DNA from 3 places in the Paenibacillus sp. FSL K6-2524 genome. Region 3 is predicted to be linked to each of the others. Evidence: a T-box and tRNA genes for the amino acid it is inferred to sense, from the RefSeq annotation. Region 3 holds a T-box; the other regions hold tRNA genes.

Region 1 (4,294 bases), 3.2 Mb from region 3:
TTTTTATTATTCAAGACAGACCGAATAGGCCGCCGTGAGTAAACGGTAGTTATCAAACTCATTACATTATTTAAATGATTCTGTGCTCTTGCTGTCTGTCTTTCTTCTCCAGTTCACATACGATTTCCAACGCCGCCGCCTCATCCGTAACAAGAATACTCTCATTCCCGAACTTCAGCACCGCATGTATGGCTTTCGCTTTACTCTTGCCACCTGCGATTCCAATGACGATGTCAGTCTTCATGATGTCTTCCAAGCGAAGTCCCAAAGTCAGCATTTTGTGAACAACGACGCCTTCTTCGTTAAAATAATAACCGAATGATTCCGCCAAAGCGCCTTCCTTCTGCAACTCTGTGACCATCGGAGGTTCCATCTTACGGCGTCGCGCCATTTCCATAGCGTCTCCCACGCCATGTACCACAATCCGTGCTTTACGAATCATAGCCACAATATCGTGGATATTGGGGTCGTGTACCAGCGACTGATAAGCTTCTTTACCTAATAAATCAGGTACATGCAACAGACTATAACCTGCGCCAAGTCTCTTAGCCATTCCAGAAGCAATCGTGTTGGCCTGAATCTCTAGACTTTCGCCGAGTCCGCCTCTTGCTGGCACGAACCAGCTTTGCTTCAGCACTACATTAGCGGGTGGGGTTAGTTGCTCTGCGACTTCTGCCATTGTAGATCCACCAGTGACCGCAACCACGTCACCATCTTGCATCACACGCAAAAGTGCTTTAGCACCAGCACGTCCAAGCTCCCGTTTCGTGAGCGGAGAAGTCTCACAGTCACCGGGAATAACCACTACTTTCCTCAGTCCATAGACCTTACGGATCTTCTCTTCCAAATTGGCCAGACCAAAGATGTCCTTCACTACTGGCTCCAGATTCTCCAGCAGTATCCTGCCCGAATCGCTGATTCTCATGCCTATATTCTCAATTTCAATCAGGCCCTGAGCCTTCAGGAGATCCGTTTCAGCACGCAACACACGTTCCGTCATGTTCAGTGAGGTTGCCAAGGTTCTACGGCCAATTACGTCGGATAACATGATCTGGTGAAGTATGGTGTACCTTTTCTTGAGAATTTCCATGAGATCAGGAAGAAGCTGCTGTTGCATTTCCAAAATGTTACGCATGCCTTCAACTCCTGCAAGCTTCGTCTTCTCTCGTTTCTCCTTGGTCTCAAAACGTCCCGGGTTAACTTTTTAAGTCCCACTAACATTCTAACCAATTTTTCTCTCTCTTGCAAGTCTGACGTCCGTATAATCTCCAAACTTCTTTCCTCTTATACGCGTGAATAAAGCCGGCACCATAAAAGCGTGAAATTCAGCCCTCTGCGAAGGCCTCTTCTCGCGCTGAACTTTTCCCATAACACATCACTTTTTCTATTTTATTACTATAATTAAGGCACTTCTTGCCTCTATTCGTCACAAAATTAAAGGTTAAAAATTTTCACGTCTTGCTGGTTTAATTCTACACTTTCTTGCGTCCCCCATCATATAAACATAAATTCAACAAATGAACCATCACTCTGCTCCTAGTCTACTCTGGCAGTTTTGATAGATCTTGCTTGCAATTTTCAATTCAATATCATATAATCATTTTTGCTACTCTAAATGTGCGCCCGTGGTCCAATGGATATGACGCAGGCCTCCGAAGCCTGAGATCGAGGTCCGATTCCTCGCGGGCGCGCCATTATATTTAATAAAACAACCCCGCTGAGGGGATTTTTTTTACAAGTAGTTTGACTATCTTTGACTTTCTGTTTTAATTTGTTTATTATGAGGATAATATCAATCGATTCCGTCTAATATGAGATTGATGTGACTAATTCAATACTTGATGGAGAGTGCTACAGGAGATATTCCGTATTGTAACCGGGCCTGCGATGCTTCATCCAAATTTAAGGAGGTTTTAATCGGTGAGTTATATTCCAATGGTCGTCGAACAAAGTAATCGCGGGGAGCGCGCCTACGACATTTATTCTAGACTGCTTAAAGACCGAATCATATTCCTCGGCTCCCAGGTCAATGACGTCGTCGCTAACTCCATTATCGCTCAGATGTTATTTCTGGATGCAGAAGATCCGGGCAAAGATATTAGTCTCTACATCAACAGTCCAGGTGGATCTATCACATCCGGGATGGCTATCTTTGATACGATGCAGTTCATTAAGTCCGATGTATCCACGATCTGCGTGGGACTCGCCGCTTCCATGGGAGCTTTCTTATTGAATGCAGGGGCACCAGGTAAACGTTATGCGCTACCAAATAGTGAAATTATGATTCACCAGCCACTAGGTGGAGCCGAAGGTCAAGCGTCGGATATCGAAATTCGTGCACGTCGCATCCTCAAGATGCGCGACAAGTTGAATCATATCTTAGCTGAGCGTACAGGACAGCCGTTGGAACGTATCGAGAAGGATACAGATCGCGACTACTTCATGAGTGCTGCTGAAGCGACGGAATACGGACTCGTAGACAAAGTTATCGAGAAGATCACTCCGCCACAAGGCGCATAAGAAACATAATCTAAGGCTGTCTCCCAAACAGGGTCATTACTCTGTTTGAGAGACAGCCTTTTGTTGAATCATAGGGTTTTTAGCGTTATATTATAATATTAAAATACATTTCTACATAAGATGGACTAAACAAAATATCAGTTCAGCTTATCCATAAGGAGCCCTCATACTATGAATGGAAAGAAAAGAAAACCATTATATGACGTCAGCCGAACATTATCTGATGTAGCTACAGGGAAAAGCAAAGCTGATCTCGTTATCAAGAACGGAACGTTAGTCAATGTTTATACAGGTGAGCTACTGAGCCAAATGGACGTAGCGATAGCACAAGGAAGAATTGCTTATGTCGGAGATGCTTCTCACACTATAGGTGATAACACTACCGTCATTGACGCTTCTGGACGCTTCATTAGCCCAGGTCTATTAGACGGACATATGCATGTTGAGAGTACGATGCTAACCGTGACCGAATTCGCCAAAGCAGCGTTAGCCAAAGGTACAACGGGGATATTCATGGACCCCCATGAAATCGCTAACGTATTCGGAACAGAGGGTGTCAAATGGATGCACGAAGAAGGACAGGGTCTGCCACTTAAGGTATACACAACATTCCCTTCCTGTGTTCCCGCAACGGACGACTTGGAAGATGCAGGCGCCACGCTAGAAGTATCCGATATCGCCGAAGGAATGACATGGGATGGCGTTGAAGGTCTTGGCGAAGTGATGAACTTCCCCGGGGTAGTCTTTGGTGATCCCAAGATGGCTGGAGAAATCGAAGCTACCCTGCGTGCAGGCAAAACCGTAACCGGACACTTCCCAGCTGAAGATGAGCCCATGCTACAAGCTTATATCGCCTCTGGTGCAAGTTCTTGCCACGAAACAGTAACCAAAGAACAAGGCCTACTCAAACTCCGCTTAGGAATGCACCTCATGGTACGCGAGGGATCAGCTTGGAGGGACGTCAAAGAGGTAATTAAAGTCGTGACCGAGGATCATGTACGCACTGATAATATCCTGCTTGTTACAGATGATACCTACCCTCAAACGCTGGTAGAGAAAGGTCATCTCAATCATGTTGTGCGCCGAACAATCGAGGAAGGCGTTGACCCTGTAACTGCTATTCAAATGGGAAGTATCAATACCGCGCGTTATTTCAAGTTAGACGGCGATATTGGCGGCATAGCCCCTGGTAAATGCGCTGATATCTTGTTGATCGACGATCTTCACCGTATGGAGCCATCAACCGTCATCGCAGATGGTACTGTTGTATATGATAGCGGAGAACTCAAAGTCGAATTTCCAGTCTATGACTACCCCGCTAAAGCAAAAAGTTCTGTCCATTTGGCACGGCCGTTAGAATCGCAAGACTTTCTGCTCACAAGCGTTAGTAGCCTTGACGAGACTACTGTCCAAGTTATTGATGTTATCGAGAACAGTGCTCGCACAGCCAAAACAACCGCTAAGTTACAAGTGTCCAATGGAATCATTCAACCCGACCTTGAGGGTGATGTGATTCAACTAGCCTGCATCGAACGCCATCAAGGAACAGGAGACATCTCGCTAGCTTTCGTTAGAGGCTTCAAGCTTAAGCGGGGAGCCGTTGCCTCCACCGTAGCCCACGATAGTCACAACTTGCTCGTGATGGGTACAAATCCTGATGATATGGCCGTTGCAGCCAATGAATTGGCGAAGCAAGGTGGCGGTATGATCGTCGTCCTTGATGGCGAAGTTCTAGCAGCGGTACCTATGGCTATCGCAGGTCTCATGTCTGATC
Region 2 (4,294 bases), 1.5 Mb from region 3:
GCGTGACGTTGTTGTAGACGCTCAAGTTCTTGACTCAATTCCTCATCACTAACTTCTAGGTTTTGTGCAGGCACTTCGATGCCTTTATAGTCGCCAAGTTGAACTTCAGGTTTCACAGTTACTTTTGCTTTGAATTTGAAAGTTTCGCCTTTGCCAAACTGTTCAACGTCTACTTCAGGACGGTCAACCGGGAAAATTTCCACTTGGTCAATAGCCTCACCGTAAACTTCAGGAAGCAAAATGTCGATTGCATCTTGATACAAGCTTTCTACACCGTAACGTGCTTCGAAAATAGGCCGTGGTACTTTACCTTTACGGAATCCAGGTACATTAGCTTTCTTAGCTACCTTTTGAAACGCTTTATCCAGTGCAACGGAAACGCGTTCCGCGTCTACTTCTACCTCAAGAACCCCAAGGTTCTTTTCTATTTTTTCCCAAGTTGCTTTCATTTTATGCCTTCCCCTCCAAATTTCACTATACTATACTGAAATACTGAAACCGAATCGCGGTAAAACAGCTATCAAGGTTTCAGTATAGCTGTCCTTATAACACGATCAGAATAACCATTATATTATAAACAACAATACATCATTTTACAAGAGCAAGTACTGCAACTTCCAGAGTGAGTATTATTCCCCATAATCAGGACTTTGTTCCAATAGAAACAAACTGTTTCATAGAGCGATAAGCCTGTTCATAACGCAAACGCATACTATCTGTAATCCCATAGAGACTACGGATCTCTTCGTCATTCTTGTCATCGGACAGAGTTTCCGACACAATCGTATGCAGTGCTCCTGCCCATACATCTAAGATTGAATCGCCCTCACTAAGTATGGAGCGATAATTCATAGTCCCATACACTCCCATAATAAATTGGTACCATAACTCTTGAGCAAAATAAAGTAATGTCGGATTATGAATCCCTGTGTGTTGTTCAACTCTCTCCAACACTTCCTGCACAGGAGGTGGGAAATCAGCGGGTTTCAACGGTACTTGATCCAATTCAACTTCTACTTCTTCTCCTCCACGCTGAAACCTAATTAAGCCTTGTGAACCCCTGCGATTCAATATTTGTAGGATACGATACTGCAACAATGGATGCAATTCACTCCGATTCAACCACAAATGAAGGGTTTCGTCAATTTCAGACATATCGACATAAGTTAACTGCTCCAACGCAAGAAAGCTATGTTCTGACATTGGTCTTTCCATAACAGCTTGCAGTAGCTTCTTTGGATAGTCTTTATCCTCAGCAATCTTAGCATCCATATGTCTTCTGGCTAGTTGCTCTTCGCCTTCTTCTTCAGCAATTTCTAAATCATCATTATTCAGAGATTGAGGGAAGGCGCTCATCAACCACTCTAACAGAGCCTGCCATTCTTCATAATGCCTTGGATCCTGTCCTTGGCATTGTAGTAAAAACTTGAGTAATTCAGCAGCCTCTCCGTATCTTTCCGTTTCCAACATCCTTGTAAGCTCAATCTGGTAGTAATCCAGAGTCTTGGGGAATAGGACTATATTATCCTTATTATCCGATTGAATTCCGCTGATAAGGACACCTCCCTTCATCTAAACTGTCAAACTATAATTATCAATTGTAGATTATAGCATAGACACCTCACCCGATGAAAATTCATGTTGTAACTCACGCCCTAATTCAGCCATAAATTCCCATATAATGTTTCGTCAAAAAAGGAATCAACCCCTTAATCAGTGCTTGACGTACACAGACATCATTCTAACGGAACTGAGAGGCCTTATTTCTTCCAAATGATGTTCTCATGAATGAATATGATCAAATAACGTTTGCTGGTTCCGTTAAAATCCAGAAACGTGGAATAAACCGCAATAAGGTCGTCTGAGTTCCGTTACAGAGATTCGCAATCAACTTCGATTGTTGGTCAAACGCTATTTTTGATTTTGATTCAAAATAAGATTAATATAAAGTCCTTGATTAATGTTTGTGTATATGATAAGATATTTTTTGCTTGAATTTTTTATTTGTTATCATGTCTCAGTAGCTCAGCTGGATAGAGCAACGGCCTTCTAAGCCGTCGGTCGGGGGTTCGAATCCCTCCTGGGACGTAATTAGAAAGAGTCCACTTTTGTGGACTCTTTCTTGCGTTCTGGGGATGAGAACCCCAAATGGGGTTCGTCGGAGCATCAACTGCGTTAGCATAATCATCGCAGTCTCGACCAAAGGGAGAGTACCCCGACTGGCACGTAATATAAAGAGAGTCCACTTCTGTGGACTCAGGCTGTCGAGAAAGTCTCGACAGCCTTCTTTATGAATTAATTATTTAAGACGACACCGCGTTAATGTTGTATAATATAGGTAACTATTATAGAACGGATGGTGTTCTGTATGCTACGTTCCAACCGAGAAAAACAACAAGTCTACGAGTTTGTTTCCATAGAAGATTTGGTCCCGCAAGATCATTTGCTGCGCAAAGTAGATAAACATATCGACTTTTCCTTTATCAATGAAAAAGTTCGGCCCTTGTACTGTGCGGATAATGGACGACCCGCGATTGACCCTGTTGTTTTGTTTAAGATGATATTTCTCGGATACTTTTATGGCATTCGTTCCGAACGCCAATTAGAACGTGAAATTCAGACCAATTTAGCTTACCGATGGTTTCTAGGCCTCGGATTAACAGATAAAGTGCCCGACCATACAACTATTAGCTGGAATCGGCGAACTCGGTTTAAAGGTACGAACATTTTTCAGGATATTTTCGATGAGATTGTCTTGCAGGGCATTTCCCACCGGATGGTTGGCGGACGTGTTCTGGTGAGTGACTCTACCCACGTGAAAGCAAATGCGAATAAACACCAGTACACAAAACAGCAAGTGCTGCAAAATACCAAAGATTACGTGGACGAGCTAAACGCCGCCGTTGCAGAAGACCGGAAAGAGCACGGAAAAAAGCCCTAAAACCTAGAGAGGAAGTGACTGAGGACAAAGAAATTAAAGTAAGCAAGACGGATCCGGACAGCGGATATATGATTCGGGATGGCAAACCAGAGGGCTTCTTTTATCTGGACCACCGCACGGTGGATACAAAGTACAATTTTATTACGGACGTGCATGTCACACCGGGAAATGTCCATGATTCTGTTCCCTATTTGTCGCGTTTGGACCGTCAGCGAGAACGTTTTAAATTTGAGGTCGAAGCTGTTGCATTAGATTCAGGTTATTTAACTACGCCAATTTGTCGAGGTTTACAAAGCAGAAATATTTTCGCGGTAATTGCTCACCGAAGATTTCATCCGAAGCAAGGTTTGTTTCCGAAATGGAAATTCACGTTTGATGCAGAGCGAAATATTTACGTCTGCCCTGCAAGCCATGAATTGGGTTACCGAACCACAGATCGCAAGGGTTATCGGCAGTACGCGTCCGATCCAGAGCATTGCAAGAACTGTCCCTTGCTGGACCAATGTACGCAATCCCGAAACCACCGGAAGGTGGTAACCCGACATGTTTGGGAAGACAGCAAGGACTGGGTACGGAATAACCGGCTCAGCAAGTCCGGCAAACAGTTATACCGTAAACGAAAAGAAACGATAGAGCGAAGCTTCGCGGATGCTAAAGAGCTCCATGGGTTTCGCTATTGCCGTTTGCGAGGGCTACCAAACGTCAGAGAACAAGCACTGATGACGGCAGCCGTACAGAATATGAAGAAGATGGCGATCCACCTGGATCGCCTGGAGTACCGGGTTTAAACCCCTAGTTTCCCGATTTTATATCTGCCAAAATAAAAAGAGAAACCCGATGTCATGAAAATGACTGGGTTTCTCGACAAGCTGAGTCCACTTCTGTGGACTCTTTCTTGCGTTCTGGGGATGAGAACCCCCACTTTATTTTACTCCTATCTTGTCCTTGCATCGTTCCACCCATATGCTGTCCAACTTTTGAAGTCTGTTCTTAGTCAGATTCTCCTTCAACACCCAGCGAATGTCCTTATTTTCATAGTTAAGCCATGGCTGAAAGGCATTTTTACCTTGGTCAGGATACGCCGCAATGGCTACCGACCAACAGTAGGCGAGCGCTTTTTTCAAAACGAGAAATCCATCTTCTTTTCTATTATCTTCTATTAATAACGATGAAGTTGTCTGGTTTAAAATAATGAACAACTTTTCACCATACCTTGCATCTTTCAACAACTTTGGCTCACATATAGCGGCTACGGCTGCTCTTTGCTCTAGTAACCTCTCAACGCTCCATATTGCCATTTCCGAAAGAAGTCGCTCCATATTGTACTCACCATATATTTGCAATGCCATTGCG
Region 3 (4,294 bases):
AGAATGCGTTACGTTAACACTATTCTTGCTAGAAACAATACTTTATCTGGGAACCTCTACTCTTGCTGGAAACACTACTTTCCTGGGATACCTCTACTTTAGCTGGAAATGCTCCATGTATTTTACCACTTTATCTAATCGTACTTTGATTAAAAGGATTTCCTCCCGCTAATATCAGCATATTGTCCAATAATGAGGAAATATCGTTAGTTAACTGTAGATTTTCCTGCTAATTGAAGTTGAAAGCGTCAACCAGATAACTTTAGCTGGAGTTTTTCCAGTTACTTCTTAAACTGTGTGCTATTTTTGCGTACATTCAACAAAGGAGTGTTCACAGATACATCTTACAATGAACACTCCATTTACCGATATGTCATTTCTTCAAATGGAACATATATTTATTGGTCGTATTTTTGGCACTTTTATATATTTTCACTGCTCAATATGTTCCATGTTCGTATTTTTCGCCACCTATTCTAAATTTTCTCCGGAGACTGTAACCCAATTAAGCGTAAACCATTCTGTAGTGTTATTTGAACGCATTGGACCAAAGCAAGTCGCGCTGTACGTAAGGATACATCCTCAATCAATATCGGACTGTCGTGATAGAATCGATTAAATGCTTGTGCTAAGTCAACAAGATAGCGACTAATCATGGACGGTTCAAGTTTGACTAATGCTTGTTCAATTCGTTCGGGAAATAAAGATAGCATCTTCAAAGTACTGAATTCTACACTGTTGTTTAAAAGGGTTGGATCAAGTTCAATTGCAAGTTCACCATCAACCGGCGTAGTATACCCGAGTTCTGTCGCCTTACGAATCACACTACATGCACGTGCATGTGTGTACTGAACATAAGGCCCGGTCTCTCCTTCAAAGCTAAGAACTTCTTCCCAAGAGAACACGATATCCTTGATCCGATTACCACTTAAATCGTTGAAAATAACTGCACCTACGCCCACCTGCTGTGCAATTTCATCCTTATTGTCCAACTGAGGATTCTTAGCTTCTATGATCTCCTTGGTTTTGAGAATCGCCTGTTGCAGCAGATCCTCAAGCTTGATGACATTTCCTTTACGTGTGGAGAATCCGCTTCCCTCCAGACTAACACGACCAAAAGGAACATGAACTAGATCCTTCGCCCACGGATAACCCATCAATTCTATAACCTTAAACCACTGTTGGAAGTGCAGATTCTGAGAATAATCCGTTACATAAATCGCCTTATCAAAATGATAGGTCTCTTGTCTGTATATTGCGGCGGTCACATCACGTGTATGATACAACGAACTGCCATCCTTCTTAAGCATCAAAGCGGGTGCCATGTCAAAAGAATCTAAACGAACTAACCAAGCGCCTTGATCCTCTTCTAATAAATTTTGGTCTTTAAGCTGCTGAATCACTGGCTCCATCTTGTCATTATAAAAGCTTTCACCTGCATAAGAATCAAAGCTAACTCCAAGTAAATTATAGATCTTCTCGAATTCTCTCATACTTATTTCTATAAACCTTGTCCATAAATGTAATGCTTCTTGATCTCCCTGTTCCATCTTTACGAACCAGGCACGAGCCTCATCTTCTAGCTCAGGGTAGGTTTCCACTTCTTGATGGAATTTGACATATAGTCTAAACATTTCGTCTATTGCGTCTTGTTCAATTTGTTCAGCACTCCCCCAACGTTGATAAGCAACAATGAGTTTACCGAATTGCGTGCCCCAATCTCCGAGATGATTAACCCCTACACAGTTATATCCAAGAAATGAATAGATTTGATACAGCGCATTTCCAATAACCGTTGATCTCAGATGACCTACATGAAAAGGTTTGGCAATATTGGGCGAAGAATAATCAATAACGACCGTGCGCCCTTGGCCAATATTGCGAGAACCGTAACGATCCGATTCATTAATAATTTCATGGATAATGGTAGTAGCAAACTGCTCCTTATTTATAAAAAAATTTAAATATCCGGAAAGTGCCTCCATTCGCGCAATAGCATCATCCTTAATCTGTTCTTGCAATCTCTCGGCAATCTGACTTGGAGCCTGACGGAGGATTTTACTTAGACTGAAGCAAGGTAAAGAAATATCCCCCATTTCTGGCTTTGCTGGGTACTCTAGTAGGGACATTACCTCTTCTGACGAGATTTCCTTGATCAATGAAGAAACTTGGCCTGCTATGAGTTCTTTATAGTGTTGCATATTTCCACCCTTCCTTTTTTTAAGAATACACAAAAAGCCCCCGTCTCTATATAAGAGACGAGAGCTGTTAGCTTCCCGTGGTACCACTCTAAGTGTTAAATTCATCATTTAACCACTCTGCTTTGATAACGGTCTATGACCGGATTTACCTACTGCATATAAGTTCAACTATCCAGTGTGATTAGCGATGAGTTCGAAATATTATACATCGCAGTACCACTTATCTGTAATTCAACTTATATAGTTCGGCAAATCATTTCCAGGGTCCGCTTCACTCATGGTTCTGTACCGGCTTACACCTACCCGGCTCGCTGTGACTAGAAGGCTATGAGTTACTGTCCCTATCATTAATGTTCATAATTATTTGAAATATTTACGGATCTAAACCTTAATCATTGTTGCTAATAATGTATATGCAGATCATAGCGGAGAGGGCGGAATTGTCCTGAAGAAGCGTAGCGTTCGCCTTTGCCTCCAAATTTTTACCGCTATAGCGATATAATCAAACAAATTTGGAGGCAACAGCGATCGTAAGGATAATCCGTCCGCGTAGCGGTCTTAATCTACGTTATACATTTATGCTAGCACTGATTTTGGTATTGCGACCGTTAAGCTTTTTAAAGTTTATACCGAATAATGCAGCCGATGTCAAGGATCACTTACTATTTTCCACAATTTTAGTCACTTCGCGGGTGATCTGGTCCCCTCCAAGCCGTTTCCAGTCGGCTACGAAGTCATCGAATGCACTGATCGGTAAATCACCGACAATAATGTTGAGAAACGTCTCATTCTCTAATTTCTCCAGGTTGGCCCAGTTGTCATTCATGGATAAGGTAGTCCCATAATAAACACTTCGCACCTGTTCCATTGGTGTTGAAGCCAGTATACCTACACCATATTCATAAGCAATTGCAGACTTCCAACCTTCCATATCTTTCTTAGGATTTTCCTTCTCAGCGACCCATTGATTATAAATTTGCCTTGTATTCGCATCCAGTGTCTCCGGATCCAATTTACCATGAAGCGCTTGCTGTACGGCGGCGTAACGCTTCTCAATGGCATCTGAATAATCAATTAATAAGTCAAACGGATAATAGGCACGCGTTTGAATACCTAATTGAGCTGCAAATTCCTCTAGCTTGGCGACCTTCTTATTGGGATCCAATCCTCGCTCCAGGCGGGTAAATGCGTTTAATAATTTGATTACCGCTTCAGGATGTTCATAACCTTTGCGTACGACCAAATACCGGTCGGTGACGGGGGCCATATGCGTGACAAACTTCCCCTCAACATCAAGCGGAGCGGCAAATGCTCGCCATTCTGATTTTGTATCCCCTGACACCACTTTAACTAATGGCCAATAGGGCGCCCACCAAGGACCAAAGAACATTCCAGCCCTACCAGCTATAATAGGATCCCAAGTTTCTTTGTTCAGAGCAAACTGCTTGTCAATCAGTCCCCTTTTGTACCAATCGGCTAACTTAGCCAAGGCTTCCTTGTTCTCAGGTGCAATTGAGCCATATATAATATTTCCTTCATGATCTATGACCCAGTTCTTAGGGAATGCATGATAAGTATTAAAAATAGCATCGTATCCATTCATCTGCGGTTTGGTTCCATAGACGACTCCCTTATAACCCGTAAGTCCAATCGTATCCATCTTTCCATCGCCATCAGGATCGCGTTCAATGAACGCCTTCGCAATCTCTTCTATATCTTCGAGACTCTGAGGAGCTTGAAGATTCAATCGATCTAACCAATCCTGACGAATCCATAGCAGGGTTGGCGAGTCGGCATTAATTGCGACATTCGGTAGTCCATATAGTTTATGGTTAAAGGTAGCTTCAGCGAGTGCAACTCCCTCCGTTGAATCGTACATTTCCTTAATTAATTCTGAACCATATTGTTCGAAGATTGTAGTCAAATTCTCTATCTTATCCTGTTTGATTAATTCCATGAGCTGATTTCGTGTAACGACCATCGCATCTGGGAGATCTTCACTATCAATGGCCAAATCAACTTTCTGAGCATAGGCTTCATCGCCTTTGGCCTCCCAAGCATGGATAACCTTAATATTCGTGATCTCTTCGAGG

The links. The T-box of region 3 lies ahead of argS (arginine--tRNA ligase). A T-box ahead of a tRNA ligase gene usually reads a tRNA of that ligase, here a tRNA-Arg.
Region 1: it encodes a tRNA-Arg, which carries the amino acid that the T-box ahead of argS (arginine--tRNA ligase) is inferred to sense. The anticodon was not compared.
Region 2: it encodes a tRNA-Arg, which carries the amino acid that the T-box ahead of argS (arginine--tRNA ligase) is inferred to sense. The anticodon was not compared.

The regions. Positions count from the first base shown of each region.
Region 1 is NZ_JBBOSP010000001.1:254,744-259,037, reverse strand. Features, by position in the region: gene NST85_RS01185 (sugar-binding transcriptional regulator) at 71-1,135, opposite strand; tRNA gene NST85_RS01180 (tRNA-Arg) at 1,620-1,694, shown strand; gene clpP (ATP-dependent Clp endopeptidase proteolytic subunit ClpP) at 1,921-2,520, shown strand; gene ade (adenine deaminase) at 2,692-4,294, shown strand, end outside.
Region 2 is NZ_JBBOSP010000001.1:4,984,348-4,988,641, forward strand. Features, by position in the region: gene tig (trigger factor) at 1-449, opposite strand, end outside; gene NST85_RS23020 (hypothetical protein) at 643-1,572, opposite strand; tRNA gene NST85_RS23025 (tRNA-Arg) at 2,015-2,088, shown strand; one part of gene NST85_RS23030 (IS1182 family transposase) at 2,369-2,939, shown strand; one part of gene NST85_RS23030 (IS1182 family transposase) at 2,939-3,729, shown strand; gene NST85_RS23035 (hypothetical protein) at 3,865-4,294, opposite strand, start outside.
Region 3 is NZ_JBBOSP010000001.1:3,465,458-3,469,751, forward strand. Features, by position in the region: gene argS (arginine--tRNA ligase) at 477-2,201, opposite strand; T-box leader at 2,252-2,558, opposite strand; gene NST85_RS15880 (extracellular solute-binding protein) at 2,857-4,294, opposite strand, start outside.